DNA from 2 places in the Paenibacillus sp. FSL H7-0942 genome. Region 1 is predicted to be linked to the other one. Evidence: riboswitches for the same ligand, from Rfam matches in the RefSeq annotation. Region 1 holds a riboswitch; the other holds the start of a gene.
What was found. Region 1 has a riboswitch for FMN ahead of MHI48_RS17610 (DMT family transporter). Riboswitches for the same ligand answer to the same signal wherever they lie in the genome.

Region 1 (10,877 bases):
GTCTGCTGGCAAGTGTGGGACTTCTGGTGTTCCTTGGCATCATCACGTATGTTGTTCATAAGGTACGTGGCTCGAAAGCATCGCAGTCAGCACCATCCAAACCATAAGCAACTCTCAGCAACTTTCGTGGAGGTCGTACAACGGATTAATGAGTGCTTTAAGATTATTTCGTCAACTTGCCTAAGGCTTGCTTCATCCGCATGAATGGACATTTGGAAGGTGTCTGCTCATCATCAGGCAGGAAATACTGTTTCCATTCCAGATTATCCTGCTGACCATACCACATCAGCGAAGGGTGAGCAGGTACAGCATCATACGCAGCGAGACGTTTGCGAATTAAGGTTTTCATTTTACGGCCAAGAGGGGTGTTGTCATTAATGGATTCGAATACCCACCGTGGTTGAAAAGCAAACATGAGATAAGGAAAATGCCGGCTGGCTCGGAGTTCATGTGCAGGAGTTGCACAGAAACAAAAGTAAGGCTCTCCGCCAAAGCAAAACTCCCATGATGAATCATGAGGATCGGTTGAAATATGTTCCGGCCACGGCTCGGTATCGTGTGAACTTACCCGATTAAGCATTTGCCAGAATAACGTCTGATATTGTTCTACCGTTGTATGATCTTTCAGATCACTTGGTGTCTCACAGATCACGACCATCGAAGCGTAATGACCGGTGTCTCTGGAGACAGGACCATATTGTCTAAGCAGATCGGCCATATCTTCGGCAGCATGTTCAGATCGGGGGTCACACGTAAATCCGTACCTCAAATGTCCTGACAGAAATCCCATTCGTCCAGGTACACATGGATACGTATTATTTTCATCGGCGATCATTTTACCAAATTGCGAATAAGCGTCCTGCTGCCAAGATGGAAGACGCTCAAACAAGGTGTTTATTTCGTCGGCACTATACAGCTCCGCCATTGATTCCCAACTCCATTCCACATGATACCGTTACAGTATTAATGTCGGGGAAGTTGGGTGACTGTCCAGCCTGATTTTGTTGTCAGAAAAATATGGAACGTACAGCTTCGTACCCAAAATACAAACCAAATCCGATCAGGCAGATTCCCGAAATGATAGAGATCCAGCGCAATACATTCTCACTGCTATGTTTGTGGAATCGACTGGCCATGCCAGCCATAATGACATCCCACACCAGAATACCAATGAATATGCCTGAACTGTAGAGCAGCAAATGAGCAGTATCCGTATGCTTCACAGTTGTCGCGAGAATAGAGCCATAGATCCCCAGCCAAAATAATATATTCAGTGGATTGGACAGGGCCATCAAAAATCCGGAAATAAAAGATTTTCGAACAGTTGCTTCCGCAGTAGATGTACCTTGAATGCCTTGCTTTAGCTTCGAGAGCGTTTCCACTCCCGTGTAAATCAGAATAAAACTGCCAAATGACCAGAGAAAAGAGCGCATGAACGGCGTGTCCAGAAAATGGGCAACTCCAAAATAAATCAGCAGCATATACACCAAATCTGCAAACATAGCTCCGAGTCCTAGAATCCAAGCATGCATGAATCCGTGGCGGGCTCCACGGTCGAGTTGGGCGGCGTTAATCGGACCGATTGGAGCGGACAATGATATTCCCAGAATGATATAACTGAACAGTACAGACATAAACACGTTCACTCCTTAACGGGTTCGATGAATTGTACCAGTTGTCACAGAAAATGGGTACAAGTCATCGTATTCCCGCAAGGAGTGAATTAGAACAAACCACTTTTATCATATCGCTTTAAGGCGTTGTTATTCTGTTAAAGTTCCACATCCAATTGAATTGGGGTGCAGTTGTATCCGTTGCATGAGCTTTCTTCACAAGGACAGGCGGAGAGCCCAATTGTGAGATCCATTAATGCCTCCATCTCGATATAATCACCTGCACGAGAATCGGGAGCTACAACATCAATCTTGCCTTCACTGTCTACAACGGACTTCATAAACAGGTTAAACGGATAGTGTTGGTCTGGTGGTAGAATCCCGAAGGGTTCCAGTGCCGTGTTCAGATTGTGATAACAACTGGCGTGATCCTTTTTGTCGTATAACACCTCATACATCTCTGGACGACAAGCAGAGTTGAAGAAATCATGGACCCCAACGGTGTCACGGACAATCTTGAGTAAAGGTTGATACTGATTGGAATATACAAATTGTCCTGGTTTAATTCGATAAGTACGCAATACGTCCATTGTCACGCCGGGATCCAAGCGATGGTTAGCATCCGTAGCATCATATGCCACAAAATCAATGACTTGCTGTCCCTCCAGATCCGTTATGCGTAGTAAAGAACCCTTGCTTACTTTCAGGGCATATCCCGTTTTGGCTGGGATACGATAAGACTGTTTATGGCGCTGATTTGTATTCATCCGTCACATTCCTCCGCTACTTTTTGCTTTCAGTATGCGGAGCAGATGAAGCTTTCATGCACTGTTATGGCGCCGTACTCTACTCAGGCAGGAACATCCAATGGTGAATTTAAACACAAACCACATTATATGCCTTTATGCTGGGAACAGTGGATTACCTCTCATTCCGATCCAGAGGTCTGATTGTTCAAGCTGACCAGCGAGATGCAGCAACCAATCTTCGCGTCCCTTGGTTGCCATCACTTGAACGCCCATTGGCAACCCTTCAGGTGTCATATGCAGAGGTACACTTATCGCAGGCTGGCCTGTCAGATTTGCAAGCTGGGTGAACGGTGTATACGTAAGACTTGGCTCAAACATTTCATAGATGAGTTGCTGCTGCTGGGTCTTGTCCAATTCACTAATTCGCATCAGATTACGGATCTGTTCGTCATGAGGCGTTAATTCACCAATCTTAGGCGCAGGAAAAGCATTAACAGGTGTGACGTAGAAGTCATAACGCTCAAACAAGGTGGACATCTGGGCTGCAGCTACATCCCATTCAGCTAAGCTATGTACAAACTCCGCAGCGGATACCTTTTTGCCAGCTTCAGCCAGAACCCATGATTCAATCTCCATATCATCGGAGGTCAGAGCCCGGCCCATGGATCGTTCCATGGAAGAGATCATCGCAGCCATCTCACCACTGTTCATCATGTAATAGTTCTCCATCAACCGAACTCCGTTGACGGGACTCAGTTTTTCTTCAACATGATGACCTTGTTCTTCCAACCAGCGCACGAGCTTGTATACAGACTCTTTGGCTTCTGCGCTGACAGGTGTACCCACGGGTGAATCCGTTGTGTATGCAATTTTCAGTTTGCGTTGATGTGGATAGCTCATATCAGCCAAGTAACTGCCTGGAAAGAGTGGAGCATGGAACGCAGCTTCGGGCTGAATGACTTGTAACGTATCAAGCAATGCAGCACTGTCCCGAACCGAGCGAGAGAGGGCAAAATCAATCGATGCGCCTTGCCATTGACGACCAACTCCCGGTCCTACAGGTGTGCGCCCGCGGGTTGGCTTTAACCCAAACAATCCGCTAAAGGAAGCCGGGATACGAATCGAACCTCCTCCGTCACTGGCTCCGGCAAGAGGAACAATACCCGAAGCTACAGCAGCAGCGGCACCACCACTTGAACCACCTGGGGAGTGATTGATATTCCATGGATTGCGAGTGGGACCATGAAGACGGGGCTCGGTAATATTTTTTAAACCAAATTCAGGCGTATTGGTATGTCCTATGAAGATAAAGCCTGCATCACGGAGTCGAGTGACAAAATTGGAATTGCGTAATGCACGATGCTCGCTGAACAAACGGGAGCCTGAAGTCAGAAATTCACCTTCCAAGGATTGCGAGATATCTTTCAGGAGCAGGGGAACACCGGCAAAAGGTTGTTCTCCAGGTCGAACCAAACCGGCTTCCTCCCGTGCACGAGATTCATATGTACGAATAACCGCATTAAGTTGCGGATTCACTTCTTCAAGGCGTGCAAACGCCGCTTCAAGCATTTCAACCGGGGATACTTCCCGGGATCGGATCAGTTCAGCCAAACCTACGGCGTCGTAGGAGGTATATGAGAATGAAGACATTATGATCGTTCCTCTCTGAATATATTTCATCTGTTTATTCCATATGTCATCGTACCACCGGATTAGACAAAAGACAAAAGATAGAAGAGACGTAGTGCGATGATATGCATACTCGTTATGAGGTTGGAGGGAAAAGAGGGGGATTTGCATTTGCGAAATAGAGATAAAGCAAAGGGTTAATAGCTCATATTGCTAATTGAGAAAATGAACGAGTAATATCGAGTCATGGAAATAAAAAACCACTGCTCATCTAATTTGATGTGCAATGGTTTTATTTTATATTTGACTATTTGTTTATATGTGAACCTCAGATATATCCACTTACTCTGTACGCAGCTTCGGTGCAGCATCGGCCGCAGTTGATGATCTTTCCTGCTGTCTGGAAATGGCGAAGAGGGCCACCCAGATCAGGATAAAACCAAGCAGCTGCTCCCATGTAATCAGTGTACGGAAAGCAATCCAGTTCACCAACACACCAGCCATCGGGAAGCTAAGTTCTGCGAGTGTTGCAACAGAGGCTTTGGTTGACGACAGACCTTTGTAATACAACAGAAGACTGAGCAAACCTGGTAACAATGCCTGACCGAGAATGTTGAGGATGACAGCAGTCTGTTCACCCGTTCCGGACGGAAACGTCCATGCCGCACCTTCGTTCCACGTCATAAAGATCAGGAGCGGGAGAGCAACGACAAAGCGCAGGGAGGTGACGGTTTCGTAACGCGCCTGACCCAGCATCAATCGTCCCATAACGGTTGAACCTCCCCATAGGGCAGCAGCCCCAAGGGATAACAAGCTTCCAGCATGAATCCAGTTGTCCCAGTTACCTAATGGCAATGTGAATCCAAATGTAAGCAGGTACGTTCCTGCTAATGCAATGAAGAACAATCCACCGAAGCGACGTGGTAACGTTTCTTTTAGTAACAGTTTAGCCAGCACGATAGCGAAGAGTGGTTGCATTTTTTGCAATAAAAGTACCGTATTCGGATCGTTATGTGTTAGTGCCATGGTGAACAATACCGTTGCGAGTGCTGATCCTCCCCATGAGATAAAAATCACGGCAATCCAGTGGCGAGCGTGCAGGTTTTTCAGATCAGCCCGAAATTTCCACAGTACGGGAATGGCAATAAGACTGACGATGATATGTTCCACCAGTACAATCTGCGTGGATGTCATCGTATTTAGCAAAATAATGCGGAAGAGTGGGTCGACACCCCATAAGGCGGCGCCGAGAACTACAAGCCAGAATCCGGTATTACTTCGTTCCTTGCGGTAAACAGGTGATGCTGCTGATGTCTTTTCCATATTCAGGACTCCTTCGTCAGAACACGGAATCTTCAGTTGGCAAAATCGACAAAAGCCCCCGTTTTGGTATATACCAAATAAACGGGGGCTCATCCAAGGACATGCGTCAGGAAAGAGGCCTTCCCGTGAACGGCATGTCAATGTGTTGATCTTCTCTCATCCGGACTGTACCGTCGGCCTTGGATTCACACCAAGTCAGTCGCTGAATGTCCTTCGTTAAGAACAATTAGCGAGTCGCGGGCTGGTTCCGAAGAACATCACCGCCGGTTGGGAATTGCACCCTACCCCGAAGATCCTATTCAATTATATAGTGTGTTGAACAAGCTGTAACATTAATAAGTTCATCTTATTCCTGTAAGCGCTAGCAGTTCAAGCATTTTTTTTAGAAAACGATTTTCCAACTTCCTTGCTGTCTGCGAAGAAGCACGATCTGACCTGCGTGATACGCATCATGGAGTACCCAGCGAGCTAGTTCGTGTGCCCATTTCTCTTCGGAATCCATATATGCGGCTTCAAGATCTGACTCTTGTAGTGCAGCCAATTGATCTCGCAACTGTTGGGCTAATCGAGTTGTACCCTGTAGCAGTGTATTCCATCCGGCTGCGTCCGTTGGATCTCCAGGATTCCCAAATGTGTATTCATTGGAGTCAACAGCAGGAAGGGTAGGCTCCTTACCTTGCATGCGACATAATAAGCGATGGTTGTAATAATACATATGGTTAACCAACTGCCAGATGCTTAATCCCCCTGAGGGTGGAATCCAAGCTGCTTGTTCTGCTGTAAGACCCTCCAAGGATTTCGACAAAGGTACAATCCAATTACATTGATCCCAAGTATCATCCTTTTGAATAAGTAACACATCTAGTGCTGTTGTTTTTGTCATTGCCTTTTCCTCCTTGCGTATAATTGTGATAGGTGATGTAACTAGCTAAAACTGATTAATGAGGTTACACTTAATATAACACATCAAAGATGAGTTGTAACCTTCTTTGTTTAATTAGATGGTTACAATAAACGGAGGTATATATGGACAGGTTATGGACCGATTTTGTAAACAGCGATTATCACGACTGGCGTGGGGGAGATCGATCGGAGGACAGACTTGGGAAGGCGAACTGGCAGCAAGATTTTCTGGAACGATGGCAACTCCACGCTTCTGTCCCTGCATCTCCAGAAGAGGAGTTGTCGATGAGAAATTTCAGGAATGAATTGATAGCTCTTGGAGCCCGCTTATCTTCTGGAGCATCATTAACGGATATAGAAAAACAATGGTTGAACGGCGTTATGGAAGCAGGGCATGTGAGAAGAACATTGACTACAATTGATCAGGAACTGAAACTCCAACTGGTAGCTGTAGAAGCACATTGGAGTCAGGTTATGGCTGAGGTAGCTGCTGACTTTGCTTTGACTTTGGTAGAGGGAGAAGGCGGCAGGATCCGGATCTGTGATAATTCGGATTGTCGCTGGATGTTCTATGATGATACCCGAAGCAGAACACAGAAGTACTGTGATGATAAGATGTGTGGCAATCTGATGAAGGTCAGAAGATTTCGGGCGAAACGTAAATCCCAAAATTGATAAATACTAACAATAACTATATAATGTATATATACTAGCGAAAAAATAGTCAGAAGTAGTACAGATTCGTAAGCAGGATGTGATCGTCTTTCAAACCAAAATAGATGGGAGATGTTTCTTATGCGGACAAGTTATCTGTTGAAAAATGGCTGTGTGTTGTCGATGGATGCTAAAATTGGACAGTATAAGAGGGCGGACGTTCTGATTCAGGATTCACTGATCATGGCGGTTCAGCCCGACCTGGATATTCCGGATGCGGAGATCATTGATGCTTCATCGATGATTATTATGCCTGGGCTGGTGGACACGCATCGGCATATGTGGGAATCACTTGTCAAAACAGTGGGAACCAACTGGTCGTTACCAGTTTATTTGCAAAATCTCTATTATGGTGCGATGGGAAGCAAGCTCCGCCCACAAGATAGTTATATTGCCAACCTGCTCGGTTCCTTGGAAGCGCTTAACGCAGGAGTGACGACAGTAATGGATTGGAGCATGCCATATTCCCCTGACCATACGGATGAACTGATTCGTGGACTTCAGGATGCTGGCATTCGGGCGGTATTTGCTCACGGAGTACCTGGTGAGACGGACTACTGGAATCGGGATAGTCAACTCACGTATTCGAATAATGATGTGAGAAGAGTCAAAGAACGTTATTTTTCATCACGGGATCAATTGCTTACTTATGGGCTTGCCATTCGTGGTCCGGAGTTCAGTCATTGGGATACAACCGTGAAAGAGATCGAGCTAGCACAAGAACTGGATGCGATCTGTTCCATGCATGCCGGATTTGGCAGTTGGGGATCTGCGGATCGCTCGATCAGTCACTTGTACGAAGCGGGACTCTTAAGTCCACGGGTGAATATCGTTCATGGTAACACCATGGGCATGGATGAATACAAAATGCTGGCAGATAGCGGCGCTTCCTTGTCGGTCACACCTGAGGTTGAAATGATGATGGGTCATGGATATCCGGCCACCGGCTATTTTCTTGAACATGGGGGAACACCTACACTTGGTGTAGATGTGGTGACGTCTACAGGCGGAGATATGTTCTCGCAGATGAAGTTCGCACTTCAAGCTGAACGATCCAGAGCCAATGAACAACTTTTGCAGCAGGGTGAGATGCCTGGTGAGTTGAACTTGCAGTCCAGCCAAGTGCTGAGATTTGCAACTTCAGCTGGTGCCCAAGCGTTGGGATTGGAGCAGAAGGTGGGTACGTTGACCCCAGGGAAAGAAGCGGATCTGATCATGATTCGTACCACCGATCTGAATATGTTCCCCGTTCATGATCCAATCGGCGCTGTCGTGCAATTTGCCAATCCATCCAATGTGGATACGGTCTTTGTGGCAGGTAGACTCGTGAAGCGAGAGGGTAAGCTGTTGAATGTTGATCTGGATGCGATTCGTCATGCGGCCATGCAGAGCAAAGATTATTTGTTAACCCAATACAGGATGTCAGATGCAGAGAGAATTGCTTTCTCATAATTTACTTTTTCATAAAAACCTGAAATGAAGTCAGTTCGTATTTTTATATACACCTCTACCTATAGTAAAAAATAAAGGGCCGCATAATGATATGTGGCTCTTTTACATGCCTTCATATCGTGGAATTAGACAGGATAAGGTAGGAAGATACAGCGGAAAAAGACGAAAAGAGCTCTCTTTTTCTTAACTTCAGATAACAAGGTACCAGAGATGTTTTTCGCGGAAAAATAGGCTCATAAAAACTGCGCATAATATAAATTATACGCAGTTTTGTTTTAAATCCATTTTCATATTCATCCACGTGCAACAGATCATGATAAATTTCGCGATAAAAGAACAAAATAAGTGATCTACAAAAATAAATTTAACCAAGCAACGCGATAACGTGTAGAATTCGATAGGTTTTTATAGGTGATCGATAAGATAGAACAAACGACTTTTTCATAGAACAGATGGGAAGCCATCCAATCGCTGCTACATCCATAGCACATTCAAGATTCATGACGAGAGGAACATGACTATGCGTGAGAACAAACAACGATCTTCATTATTTCGTAAAAAACCAATTGCCTCAGCGGGTGATAACGGCAGTGCATTGAAACGGGCGCTTGGTCCGCTGGACTTAACCACACTTGGGGTGGGTGCCATTATCGGCACAGGGATTTTTGTGTTGACTGGTGTAGCTGCCGCAACGTATGCCGGCCCGGGCCTTGTACTGTCATTTTTGCTGGCAGGTATCATATGTGCATTCGCGGCATTGTGTTACTCGGAATTTGCATCAAGCATACCGGCATCGGGTAGTGCATACACGTATAGCTATACGGCTTTTGGTGAAGTTATTGCCTGGATTCTGGGATGGGATCTGATATTGGAGTATGGTTTTGCGAGTGCGGCGGTAGCCAGTGGATGGTCTGGATACTTTCAAACGTTGTTGTCCGGATTCGGGCTGGAGTTACCACATGCTCTTACGAGTGCGTTCAGCCCGGAAAAGGGAACTTATTTTGACATCACAGCTGCGGTCATTACGTTAATTATCACTTTTCTGCTTACCCGAGGGGTGAAGGAGGCGGCTCGTGCGAATGGCATCATGGTAGCGATTAAAATTATCGTGGTGCTGATCTTCATTGGTGTAGGTGTTTTCTATGTAGAGCCAACTAACTGGCAACCATTCTTGCCTTTTGGTATCTCGGGTGTAACTGCGGGAGCAGCGACGGTATTTTTTGCCTACATCGGATTTGATGCGGTCTCCACAGCGGCAGAAGAAGTTAAGCAGCCACAACGGGATTTGCCGATTGGAATTATTGCGTCACTGGCAATCTGTACCGTTCTCTACATCGTTGTATCGTTGATCCTCACAGGGATTGTGCCTTATAACATGTTGAATGTAAGTGATCCAGTTGCGTTTGCATTTGAATTTGTTCAATTGAAGGGATTGTCCTGGATTGTATCTCTTGGAGCGATTGCCGGCATTACGACCGTATTGCTAGTCATGATGTATGGTCAGACACGTCTGCTCTATTCCATGTCTCGTGACGGACTGCTGTCACCTGTCTTCTCCAAAGTTAGTGGCAAGAGTCAGACACCTGCGGTAGGGACATGGGTTGCAGGCATTATCGTGGCTCTGTTCTCCGGGTTCATCTCGTTGGGACATTTGGCGGAGCTTACGAACATCGGAACGTTGTTTGCTTTTGCAGTTGTAAGTCTGGGCATTATTGTGTTGCGTAAAAATAACCCGGATCTCAAACGCGGATTCCGCGTTCCACTTGTGCCGCTGATTCCGATTCTGAGTGCCTTGGGTTGTGTATACTTAATGACACGCCTTGCAGCGCTGACATGGATTACGTTTTTTGTTTGGTTGATCATCGGATTAATTATCTACTTTGCGTATGGAAGGCATTACAGTCATCTGAATCCGGCGCGCCGGATCTCGAGTGCTTTCAGAGCAAAGGATAAATAGATTAGTTGAGAACGTCTTTAACCGAGAACATCTTTATTTTTCCTCATTTCGTATCGCTTAGGCGAAGCGGGATGGGGATTTTTTTATCTAGAAAGATAAAGGATGATAACAGCAGGGGAAGGTTGGGATTTTCTTCATATATGGGTAAGTAATAAGGGACGTGACGAACTTAATCACGGGGGCGGGGTTGCGGCTAAGCCAAATATGAAATATATTTGGGGATGTGACATGCCATCAGACATAAGAGAGGGGATGTATCATGAACACACCATTACATACGAATTCAGATCATCAAAATGCAGCTTTTGGATTTGCATTAGCTGACTCATCCGTACTTGCAGAGGCACAATTAGTTGTTTCACAATCAGGAGGTGCAGATGACCTACAGTTAGATATTGATCCGCAGCGTCTTCTGAAGGATGGACGTAAGGTATCTGTCATTGCACAACAGTTGGACTCACCGGTCAATCGTCAGGATGCCAATATCATCTATGGTCAGGAGCTGGCATACGTGCAGTATGCTGTTAACCTGAAAAC
Region 2 (10,877 bases), 470 kb from region 1:
TGCGCAAGGACATCTGGAGATTGGCGGAGTTGATGCAACAGATCTGAAAGAACAATTTGGAACACCCCTGTACGTTGTGGACGAGCAATTGGTTCGCGAGCGTTGCAGAGAGTACATGGAAGCATTCCGTGCTTCCGGATTGGGCTTCCAGGTTGCTTACGCAAGTAAAGCATTCTGTGTAATGGCGATGTGTGCCCTTGCAGCTGAAGAAGGACTTTCCCTGGATGTTGTATCTGACGGTGAACTGTTTACTGCACTGCAAGCAGGATTCCCGGCTGAGCGCATTCACTTCCACGGTAACAACAAAACGCTGGAAGAGATCGAAATGGCTCTTGATGCAGAGATTGGATGTTTTGTTGTTGATAACTTCAATGAATTGCATCTGTTGCAGGCTGTAGCAGCGGACAAAAATCGTAAAGTAAACATTTTGCTTCGTGTGACGCCTGGTGTTGAGGCACATACGCATGAATATATTTCCACAGGTCAAACGGATTCCAAATTTGGATTTGATATCGGTAATGGTACAGCATTTGAAGCGATTGACTTGGCTTCCAAGCAGTCTAACCTGGTATTGCTCGGTGTGCATTCCCACATCGGTTCCCAGATCTTCGAAGTTGAAGGCTTCCAGATGGCTGTTCAACGTGTTGCTGAATTTGCAGCAAGCGTATATGAGCGTCTTAACGTTGCATTCAAAGTGGTTAACCTTGGTGGTGGATTCGGAATCCGTTATATCGATGGAGATACGCCACTTGAAGTTGCGCAATACGTAAAGGCTATTACAGATGCCGTTAAAAATCATTTTGCTCAAATCGGCTATGCCGTACCTGAGATCTGGGTTGAGCCAGGCCGCAGCATCGTGGGTGAAGCGGGAACAACGCTGTATACCGTTGGAACTAGCAAAGACATTCCAGGCGTGCGTAAATACGTTGCCGTTGATGGTGGTATGACCGATAACCCACGTCCTGCTTTGTATGAATCCAAGTATGAAGCTGTGCTTGCCAATCGTGCGAATGAGGCTGCTCAGGAAACAGTATCTGTTGCGGGTAAATGTTGCGAGAGTGGCGATATGTTGATCTGGGATCTGGACCTGCCAAAAGTGGAAAGTGGCGACCTACTCGCTGTAGCTTGCACAGGTGCGTATAACTACTCCATGGCGAGCAACTACAACCGGATTCGTCGTCCAGCCGTTGTCTTTGTCAAAGACGGTCAAGGGGATGTCGTGGTACGCCGTGAGACGTATCAAGATATCATCCAGAATGACCTGGTACCTGCGCGCATTGGAAAACAGCCAGTTACTCGCTAATTCGTCAAAAGATAATGCGTTTCTGCATTATTCAAGATATAGGGATTTTGCAGTTGAAGCAGATGAAAAAGGAACTTCCTTTTTCGTCTGCTTTTTGCGTATTGGAGCTAAATCATGAAAAAAGTTGCCGTTTTTTTTGCGATCCAGACATTTTCGGTGTACACTAAGAAAAGTGCTGTAATGCTTGGCCCAGGGTCATGCGTTCTGGCACCATTAACGATGGTCAATACGAAAGGAGTCATTTACATATGGCGAAACAAGCGAAAATTAAATTGGCAAACGGCGGAGAAGTTCTGATCGATCTGTTCGATCAAGAAGCTCCAAACACAGTAGCAAACTTTGAGAAACTGGCTAACTCCGGTTTCTACAATGGTCTTACTTTCCACCGCGTTATCCCGGGCTTTGTAGCTCAAGGCGGATGCCCTAACGGTTCCGGTGCAGGTGGCCCAGGTTACACAATCAACTGTGAAATTAACCCGAACAAACATGAGCGCGGAACACTTGCTATGGCACATGCTGGCCGTAACACAGGTGGAAGCCAGTTCTACATCTGCTACCAACCGCAACCACATTTGGATGGACAACATACTGTATTTGGTAAAGTAACTAAAGGTATGGAGTTCGTGGACGCTTTAGAAGGTAAAGACAAAATGGAAACTGTTGAAGTTGTAGAAGCTTAATACCTTCACCTTAACTGGGTCCAACATGAAGTGCTTCTTTTATAGAAGCACTTTTTTTATTTTTTTTACATACTTGAAATCGATAATTAGAAAGGATGAATATAACCTTGGATATGGTTACTCAGCTAAGCTTGTTAAAACAAATTTATAGTGAGCGCACGTTGTGGGATGAAGAACTGCAGGCATCGCGCCATGTCGTTCCGGATAGTCTATCGGTAAAGGATCGAGAAGCGCTTGAGGCAGCCGGGCATGAACCGAATCGCTTTGTACGTCCGCAACATGATGAAACGATTACTGAGCTGAAAAAAGTTGCGAATCAATGGACGATCAATGATGCAGCGCAGGCCTTTGTATCCTCTTTGTGGTCAGCACCCATGATCTGGCGTTCGTTGCTTACGGGCAAGCTAATTGCGAGCAGTATGCCAAGTCATGAACATACGCCATATCCATCTTCAAACACTTGTAAGATCTGCGGATTAAGTGTAGATCAAGCAACCGACACAACGCTGCAATGGTATTGGCGGATGACCAATGGAACCCCGTTGGACGGTGATCCTTTTGGATATGTGTTGGCACTTCGAGAGCTGGCTACTGCGCAGGAGCTTCCAATACCCAATGAGTACGACCGCTGGACATTCCGTGCGGTGTTAACGGTGCTGCGCGAATTACCTCCCAAAACACGTTACAGCAAGGCAGCAGTAGCGCTCAAGAAGGAACGTCTTTTGCCTACACAGAAGGAATATGCCTACCGTGATTTACTTGAGACGTTAGCTCTGATTGGCATATTGGATACGCCGGAACATCCTGGAATGATCACGGAATTCACCTCTTACATGCAGCGTGACGCACGCCCCAATGTGCGGGTTGAAGTGCAGGCCCCTCTGGCGTGGTGGGACTCATCTGTCGGAATTAATGAGAACAACCTGAACAAGATATTTCATGATTTTGATCTGAATAACATATCACTTGCGGATAAGCCTGATGAGAGTCCAGCTGTAAAGGACACGATCTTAGGGGCATTGGAGAAGAAGAGAAGTGTTCGCGGAAAAGTACCAAAGGCATCTCCTGATGCAGGTACCGGGGAGGTACAGTCTGGCGATGTGTATGCTGTTCGGGTCCGGGAAGGTGTATGGGTGACTGTATATTGTCATGAAGTCAGAGACAAGCGCGTCATTGTCGAATATCTGGATGGAGTCTTCCCAGAGATGCCGGGAAAAGCAGATTTGCATGGGACGTTTCGACCGAGAGCGAATGGACGCTGGAAATGCTCGGCTATTGCGATTGATTCCACAAGTTGGGTCAGAAGGGTGGCAAGAGAGTTCCCGCTTCCGACTTCGCCCCTGCAAGAACCTGATCGCACTCCATTCCATAATGCCAAAGAATTAAAGCATATGGCGAGCTGGTGTTTTCCTGATATGTAGAATGATACGATGGGTGTGAAATGGGCCTCCAAGCAAAAACCGTGCCTCCTTGAGAGGAAGCGGTTTTTGTTGTTTCTTAGCTTATTAAAAGTTAGTATGTGACAAAAAGGAACAAAAAACAATTGATTTTTTGGCATTAAAGTGCTAACATCCAAGTAATAACGAAAGCAATCCTTCAGGGCAGGGTGCAATTCCCTACCGGCGGTGATGCAGGAAGTGTAAGGACCTATGTGTCCAGCACTTGATGCAAAGTCCGTGACCTGTCTGCCATTGGCAGATGGCTGATCTGGTGTAATTCCAGAACCGACAGTATAGTCTGGATGGGAGAAGGAGAGGTGCAGACCTAACAGGTTTGCATTCAGCAGGAGTATTGCTGCACAGTCACGATTTGTGATGTCTTGCACTGTGCAGGGAAGATCCGGTTACGCCGGACAGTTCCATACATATGCCGCACTATAAAAGCTCTTTACCTGTAATTAATGTTCATTAAGGTATGTGTCTATTTTCACTTGCCCGAAATGAAGTTTTGGGCAAAGTGTTGGCGTGCTGTATCCATTTCACTCCTGCTGGTGACATTTGTCTCTCATCATCCCCATCGAACTGATTGTTCGACGGGGATTTTTTAATAAACAAGACTTTAAACCGCGGGGTGAACGGATTTGGAAATGATCAATGATGAATTTTATATGGCACTGGCATTGGATATGGCGGAACGAGCACAGGGACAGACGGGGATTAATCCGGTTGTTGGATGTGTGGTTGTGAAAGAAGGCCGTATTGTAGGCCTGGGGAGCCATCTGAAACGTGGAACCGGTCATGCAGAGGTGCATGCACTTAACATGGCAGGCAGTGATGCAGAGGGAAGTACGGTATACGTTACACTTGAGCCTTGTAGTCATTATGGCAAGACGCCACCTTGTAGTGAACGCCTGATTCATGAAAAGGTGAAACGTGTTGTGGTATGTTGTGAAGATCCAAATCCGCAAGTATCCGGCAGGGGTATAAGCATGCTTCGTCAACAAGGCATTGAAGTTGAAGTTGGCGTACTGCGTGAGCGAGGAAGACGCATGAATGAAAAATTCATTAAGTTTATTACAACGGGTCTACCTTTTGTGACACTGAAAACGGCTACTACTTTGGATGGCAAAATTGCTACTCGCAGCGGAGACAGCAAGTGGATCTCTAACGAGCCCGCTCGTGAGATTGTGCATGCCCTTCGTCATCGTCACCAGGGAATTATGGTTGGCGTCGACACGGTAATCGCCGATAATCCGGAACTTACAACCCGTTTGCAAGTCGAAGGCATTAGTCCAGTGCGCATTGTAGTGGATTCCAAGTTACGTCTCCCCGTAGGTGCCAAAATGGTTAAGGATGGTCTTGCTCCAACATGGGTGCTGACAACAGACGAAGCCAGTCCTGAAGTTGCTGAACGTTTGGAAGCCTACGGCGTCGAGATTATACGCTGTGGTCCTGGACCACGTGTGGATCTGTTAAACGGTCTTAGCAAGTTGGGTGAGCGTGACATTGGTTCAATTTTGCTTGAAGGTGGAGGCACCTTGAATGGAGCCATGCTGGAGGCAAGGTTGGTCGATCGACTGCTCATGTTTATCGCTCCGAAGATTGTAGGCGGTTATGATACACCTGGAAGCTTCCGCTTCGAGGGTGTGGAACGTATGAATCAGGCGATTCAATTGAATCAGTTGGAGATCGAACAAGTTGGAGATAATATCAGCATTGGCGGTATTCCGGTGTGGCCTGAATAAATAAATGGATTTGAAAGTAGAAAGTTAGGTTCTTTATAACTTGAAAAAGGGAGGCGGCAGCATGTTTACCGGTTTGGTGGAAGAAGTCGGTCAGATCCGGCGTATTGGTCGGAAAGGCGAAGCGATGGTCCTGAATATCGGAGCTTCCGCCATCATGGACGATCTGAAGATTGGTGATAGTGTAGCAGTGAACGGCGTGTGCTTAACTGCGACAACGCTCGAAGGTGGAGGTTTTACCGCCGATGTAATGCCTGAAACCTATCGCCATACCAATCTCAGTCAGCTGCAATCTGGCAGTAAAGTTAATCTGGAGCGGGCCATGCAATCAGGCGGTCGTTTTGGCGGACATATCGTTCAGGGCCATGTTGATGGTACTGGAGTGATTGGCAGTATAACACGTGATCAGAATGCAATTGTGTTTGAGATCAAGCCTGATGATCACCAGTTGTTCAAATATCTGATCCCTAAAGGATCGGTTACACTGGATGGCATTAGCTTGACCGTTGTCCATACATCGGATACCGCATTCACGGTTTCCATTATCCCGCATACCATTGGTGAAACTGTACTAAATGTGAAAAAGACAGGGGATACCATTAATATCGAATGCGATATTTTGGGCAAATATGTGGATCATCTGCTCCAGTATGGGAGAGGACATCGGGAGACGGGTGCTGGCAAGCCGCGCAGTATCAGTGAAGATTTTCTCTCCAATCACGGATTTGCATAAATAGAGAACAGAAATTAACTGGAGGTGGACCAATGTCAGAACAATCCATTCTGGACACAATAGAAGAAGCCATATATGATCTCATGCGTGGTAAACCCGTCATTGTTGTGGATGATGAAGATCGGGAGAATGAAGGCGATTTTATCGCTTTGGCCGAAAAGGCGACGCCTGAAGTCATTAATTTCATGATTACTGAAGGTAGAGGTCTGGTCTGTGTTCCGATTACACAACAACGTGCGGACGAACTTAACCTGAAACCGATGGTTCAACAAAATACGGATTTCCATGGAACAGCCTTCACCGTCTCTGTGGATCACAAAGATACAACAACAGGTATCTCGGCACATGAACGCTCTATTACCGTGAAAGGTCTAATCGATCCTGAGGCGAAAGCCGGGGACTTCCGTAAGCCTGGTCACATGTTCCCTCTGATTGCAAAAGACGGCGGTGTACTTCGTCGTGCCGGACATACGGAAGCGGCTGTAGATCTCGCTATCATGTGTGGTTCCTACCCTGCTGGCGTTATTTGTGAAGTGATTAAGGAAGATGGCACGATGGCCAGACTTCCGGATCTGCAGGAGATTGCCCGCAAGCATGATCTGAAGCTGATCAGTATTCAGGACATGATTCGTTACCGTAACGAAAAAGAGCAGCTGGTTCAACGTGAAGTGGCTGTGCGTATGCCAACGGACTTTGGTGAGTTTCAAGCGGTGGCTTATACAAATGCTGTGGACAATAAGGAACATGTGGCTCTGGTCAAAGGAGAAATTGATGGTTCGAAACCTGTGCTTGTACGTGTGCACTCTGAATGTTTGACAGGTGATGTATTCCATTCGCATCGTTGTGACTGTGGTCCGCAGTTTGATGCGGCACTCAAACAGATCCATGAGGAAGGCAATGGCGTACTGCTTTATATGAGACAGGAAGGTCGGGGTATTGGCCTGATCAACAAACTCAAAGCCTATAAGTTGCAAGAGGAAGGTATGGATACTGTTGATGCAAACCTGAGTTTGGGTTTTGCTGCTGACTTGCGTGATTACGGAATTGGCGCTCAAATTCTGAAAGACCTTGGGGTTCGTCAGATCAGACTGTTAACTAACAACCCTCGTAAAATTAAAGGCCTTGAAGGATATGGACTTGAAGTCGTAGAGCGTGTCGCGATCCAGATGGAGGAGAACGAGGACAATACGGTGTATCTTCATACCAAGCAAGCCAAGCTGGGGCATATGCTCAAGTTTGATGATATCGAGCAGAACGAACAGTAAATATATTTTAGATGAACAACGTTCACCATGTAATTTATGGAAGAGATTACTTAGGGATTTCCGTTACTTACATTACATTATACCGTTAGGGAGATGACTTGAATGCCACAATTTTTTGAAGGACATTTAGTATCAGAAGGATCCAGATATGGAGTTGTCGTTGGACGTTTTAACGAATTCATTACCAGTAAATTGCTTAGCGCAGCACTCGATGCGTTCAAACGCCACGGCGTGCAGGATGATGAAGTGGATGTAGCCTGGGTTCCAGGTGCGTTCGAAATCCCTTTGATTGCGCAGAAAATGGCGGAGAGCGGCAAGTATGATGCGGTGATTACCCTGGGAACCGTTATTCGTGGATCAACTACGCATTACGATTATGTGTGCAACGAGATGGCTAAAGGGGTAGCAGCAATTAACCTGAAAACTGGCGTGCCTACGATCTTTGGACTGGTTACAACAGAAAATATTGAACAAGCGATTGAACGTGCCGGAACCAAGGCGGGTAACAAAGGTTGGGATGCAGCTACGGCGGCAATTGAGATGGCAAACTTGACGAAACAGCTAAAATAGTGCTTATTTAATAGTAGTGCCCTGCTTTGCGCAGACGAACACGGGAAACCGGATTCGGACGGCTTAGCAGGGTTTTGTATTTTTCTGGCGGGAGGATTCGTCTAGTGACGGTAGTTACATACAAACTGGAGACTTTTGAAGGCCCTTTGGATCTGCTGCTTCATCTGATTGATAAGGCTGAAATTCATATCCAGGATATTCCCATCAGCGATATTACCGATCAATACATGGCGTATCTGCATTCGATGCAGGAACTGGAACTGGATATTACGAGTGAATTTCTGGTCATGGCAGCAACATTGCTGGCGATCAAGAGCAAACTTTTATTGCCCAAACCACCGGTCATTGAGGACTTCGAGGATTATGATTTTATGGAAGAAGAAGATTATGATCCACGTGCAGAGCTGATTGCACGTCTGATAGAATATCGCAAATACAAGGGAATTGCGCGTCATCTTCATGAACGGGAGTGGGAACGCAGCCTTATATTTTCCAAAGAGCCCGAGGATCTGCGCCCCTATATGCCCGTAGAAGCCCAATCGAATCCGGTTGAGGGTTTACACACCTCTGACCTGATTGCAGCCTTTCAGAAGGCGCTACGTAAGGCTGAGAAGCGCACAACTGTAACTCGAATCAAACGGGATGAGATTTCGGTTAAAGACCGGATACGGGATGTCATCGGCGCTTTGGAAAGTATGGGGCCGGGAGGCAGACTGTTATTCTCCAAGTTGATGGATGAACATATCTATCGCCATGAGATTGTTGTCACTTTTCTGGCGGTGCTGGAACTGATGAAGATGAAGCAGATTGTCTGTTATCAGGAACGGATGTTTGAGGATATCGTTATGGAGTGGAGAGGGGAAACAAAGAATCATGGATTTTCCGAAATTGAAATCGATTATTGAAGGCCTGCTGTTTTTGTCCGGAGAAGAAGGTCTGAGTATCAAACAAATCGCCGAGATCGTCGACCAGCGAGTGGAGCTTGTAACGGACGCGATTGAGGAGATGATTCATGAATTTTCACAGCAGGGACGAGGTGTACAGATTCTCAAGATCGCTGGTGTAGTTCAGTTGGGCACCTTGCCTGACCACGCTGTATATTTCGAGAAACTGGCATACTCTCCCGCGCGTACGTCCTTATCCCAAGCGGCTCTGGAGACCCTGGCTATTGTAGCGTACCGGCAGCCCATTACACGGGTAGAGATTGAGGAAATCCGCGGTGTAAAATCGGAGCGGGCCATTCATACGCTTGTGAATAAGGATCTAATTATTGAAGTGGGACGAGCCGAGGCGATCGGACGACCAATTCTGTACGGAACGACCAAGTCATTCCTGGATTATTTCGGATTAGCTTCAATCAAAGACCTTCCGGAACCAGGTTTGTTCGAAGATTCGGAAAACCTGGAAGAAGAGACACAACTGTTATTCAACAAACTGGATTTGCAACAACTGGAACCGGAAAGTGCTGATCCGGCGGATGATCTAAGTCATATCGACAACGAAGACGATAATAACGATTCTTCACTCTAATTTGCAAGCTCATACTAACCGACACCCATCAGTGGAGTCGGTTTTTTTGTGCATTATTTTAGATAAACGATGTGTAAAACATTTTCCAAACAAATATGAAATGGGATTTTTAGGTCAGACGTGAATTTTTTCCTATTCAGAGTGCCATACTAGACGAGAAAAGAATTGAGGGCTTGGAGGTAAGGCCTGTGTGGATTTGGCTTGGAGGAATCGGTTTGTTGTTCGCATTGCTGATTGCCGCAGTCCTCATCTCAAATGTTCATGTACATTTTACATTCAGTAAACATAAAAGTGATGATTACGCCAATATTAATGTTCGTCTTCTCTATGGAATTGTGCGGATTAACTATGAGATCCCGAGTATTGTTTTTCGCAATATGAAGGAAGGTTTTCTGGTCAAGACCGAACAATCCATGAATCATTCGAGAGGCGAGGCCCAGGGAAGCGAGCGGGTCAACAAACGCAAAGTCAAAAAGTGGGCTAAAGATGTAAAAATTATGCTTAGGGCAACGGACGCGCTCAAGCTGTGGCTGAAGCAAACACTTACACGCGTACATATGACCCAACTGTCCTGGGCTACCCACATCGGCGTTGGTGATGCAGCATATACAGCGGTGCTGACGGGCTGGGTGTGGAGTATCAAGTCCATTATTATTGGTTTTCTCACCTATCAGATCCGCTTTGATGAAACTCCTGTGCTTCAGGTTATGCCGGTATGGTCCGATGAAATGGAATTTAGAACAGAACTTGATTTCAGAGTGAAAATTCGGATTACAGCCGTTCTGATCGCTGGAGTTACACTACTCACCCGTGTGCTTCAAGTCGAAGGCGGATGGCGGATGTGGTTCAAGCTTCTTCAGGAACAGCGCCGCAGGCATAAGGAGAAGCAAAAGAAGAAACTTAGTGGGACAACAGTATAAAAACCCATCATAGTCGGTCTGTTTTTGGGAATGTAAGGTTGGGATTTGGTGAGTGTATTTAAAATGCTTATTACATAAGTCCCTTCAAGTTTGGGGATGATATGGTTAGATCAAACCTAGCTTACATTGAAACTGGAGGGAATTTAAATGTCAGATCATCCAATTCAAGGCTTAATGGAAACCGCAATGGAAAATATCAAGGCCATGGTGGATGTCAATACAATTGTTGGCGATGCAGTCGAAACACCAGATGGTACCGTGATTCTGCCAATCAGTAAGGTGGGATTCGGTTTTGCTGCCGGTGGTAGTGATTTTCACGTTAATGGAGAAAGTAGTGGCAAAAGTGGTGCTACGGGTACCTCTGCTGAACATGCGAGTTCAGCTAAAGTTGCTTCTCCGTTTGGTGGCGGTAGTGGGGGCGGTGTATCCATACGTCCTATTGCGTTCCTGGTGGTAGGTAAACAGGGGGTACACATTGTACCACTTGATAACTCCACACATCTGTTTGAGAAACTCATTGACTCCACCCCTTATGTTCTGGACCGTATTCAAGGCATGTTCCAACGGAATACAACACCAACGAATACTACAGGTGTACCGGTTACACCAGATCCATCAACGTACAGCTGAATCATTTCGTTATGATCCCTCCCGCATCCAAGCGTGAGGGATTTTTGCTGTTTGTATAGCGAATG

Region 2: linked by a shared signal. The riboswitch ahead of ribD (bifunctional diaminohydroxyphosphoribosylaminopyrimidine deaminase/5-amino-6-(5-phosphoribosylamino)uracil reductase RibD) and the one ahead of MHI48_RS17610 (DMT family transporter) in region 1 are both predicted to bind FMN.

What each region holds. Positions count from the first base shown of each region.
Region 1 covers NZ_CP150279.1:3,960,256-3,971,132, reverse strand. The annotation lists gene MHI48_RS17635 (amino acid permease) at 1-107, shown strand, start outside; gene MHI48_RS17630 (YqcI/YcgG family protein) at 164-925, opposite strand; gene MHI48_RS17625 (LysE family translocator) at 1,008-1,634, opposite strand; gene MHI48_RS17620 (DUF1989 domain-containing protein) at 1,772-2,380, opposite strand; gene MHI48_RS17615 (amidase) at 2,516-4,012, opposite strand; gene MHI48_RS17610 (DMT family transporter) at 4,334-5,314, opposite strand; FMN riboswitch at 5,459-5,612, opposite strand; gene MHI48_RS17605 (DinB family protein) at 5,697-6,197, opposite strand; gene MHI48_RS17600 (CGNR zinc finger domain-containing protein) at 6,341-6,892, shown strand; gene MHI48_RS17595 (amidohydrolase family protein) at 7,013-8,383, shown strand; gene MHI48_RS17590 (amino acid permease) at 8,904-10,340, shown strand; gene MHI48_RS17585 (hypothetical protein) at 10,600-10,877, shown strand, end outside.
Region 2 covers NZ_CP150279.1:4,431,897-4,442,773, reverse strand. The annotation lists gene lysA (diaminopimelate decarboxylase) at 1-1,303, shown strand, start outside; gene MHI48_RS19720 (peptidylprolyl isomerase) at 1,552-1,983, shown strand; gene MHI48_RS19715 (hypothetical protein) at 2,115-3,404, shown strand; FMN riboswitch at 3,572-3,740, shown strand; gene ribD (bifunctional diaminohydroxyphosphoribosylaminopyrimidine deaminase/5-amino-6-(5-phosphoribosylamino)uracil reductase RibD) at 4,064-5,167, shown strand; gene ribE (riboflavin synthase) at 5,229-5,897, shown strand; gene MHI48_RS19700 (bifunctional 3,4-dihydroxy-2-butanone-4-phosphate synthase/GTP cyclohydrolase II) at 5,930-7,162, shown strand; gene ribE (6,7-dimethyl-8-ribityllumazine synthase) at 7,265-7,732, shown strand; gene MHI48_RS19690 (ScpA family protein) at 7,837-8,637, shown strand; gene scpB (SMC-Scp complex subunit ScpB) at 8,606-9,262, shown strand; gene MHI48_RS19680 (DUF2953 domain-containing protein) at 9,451-10,182, shown strand; gene ytfJ (GerW family sporulation protein) at 10,330-10,812, shown strand.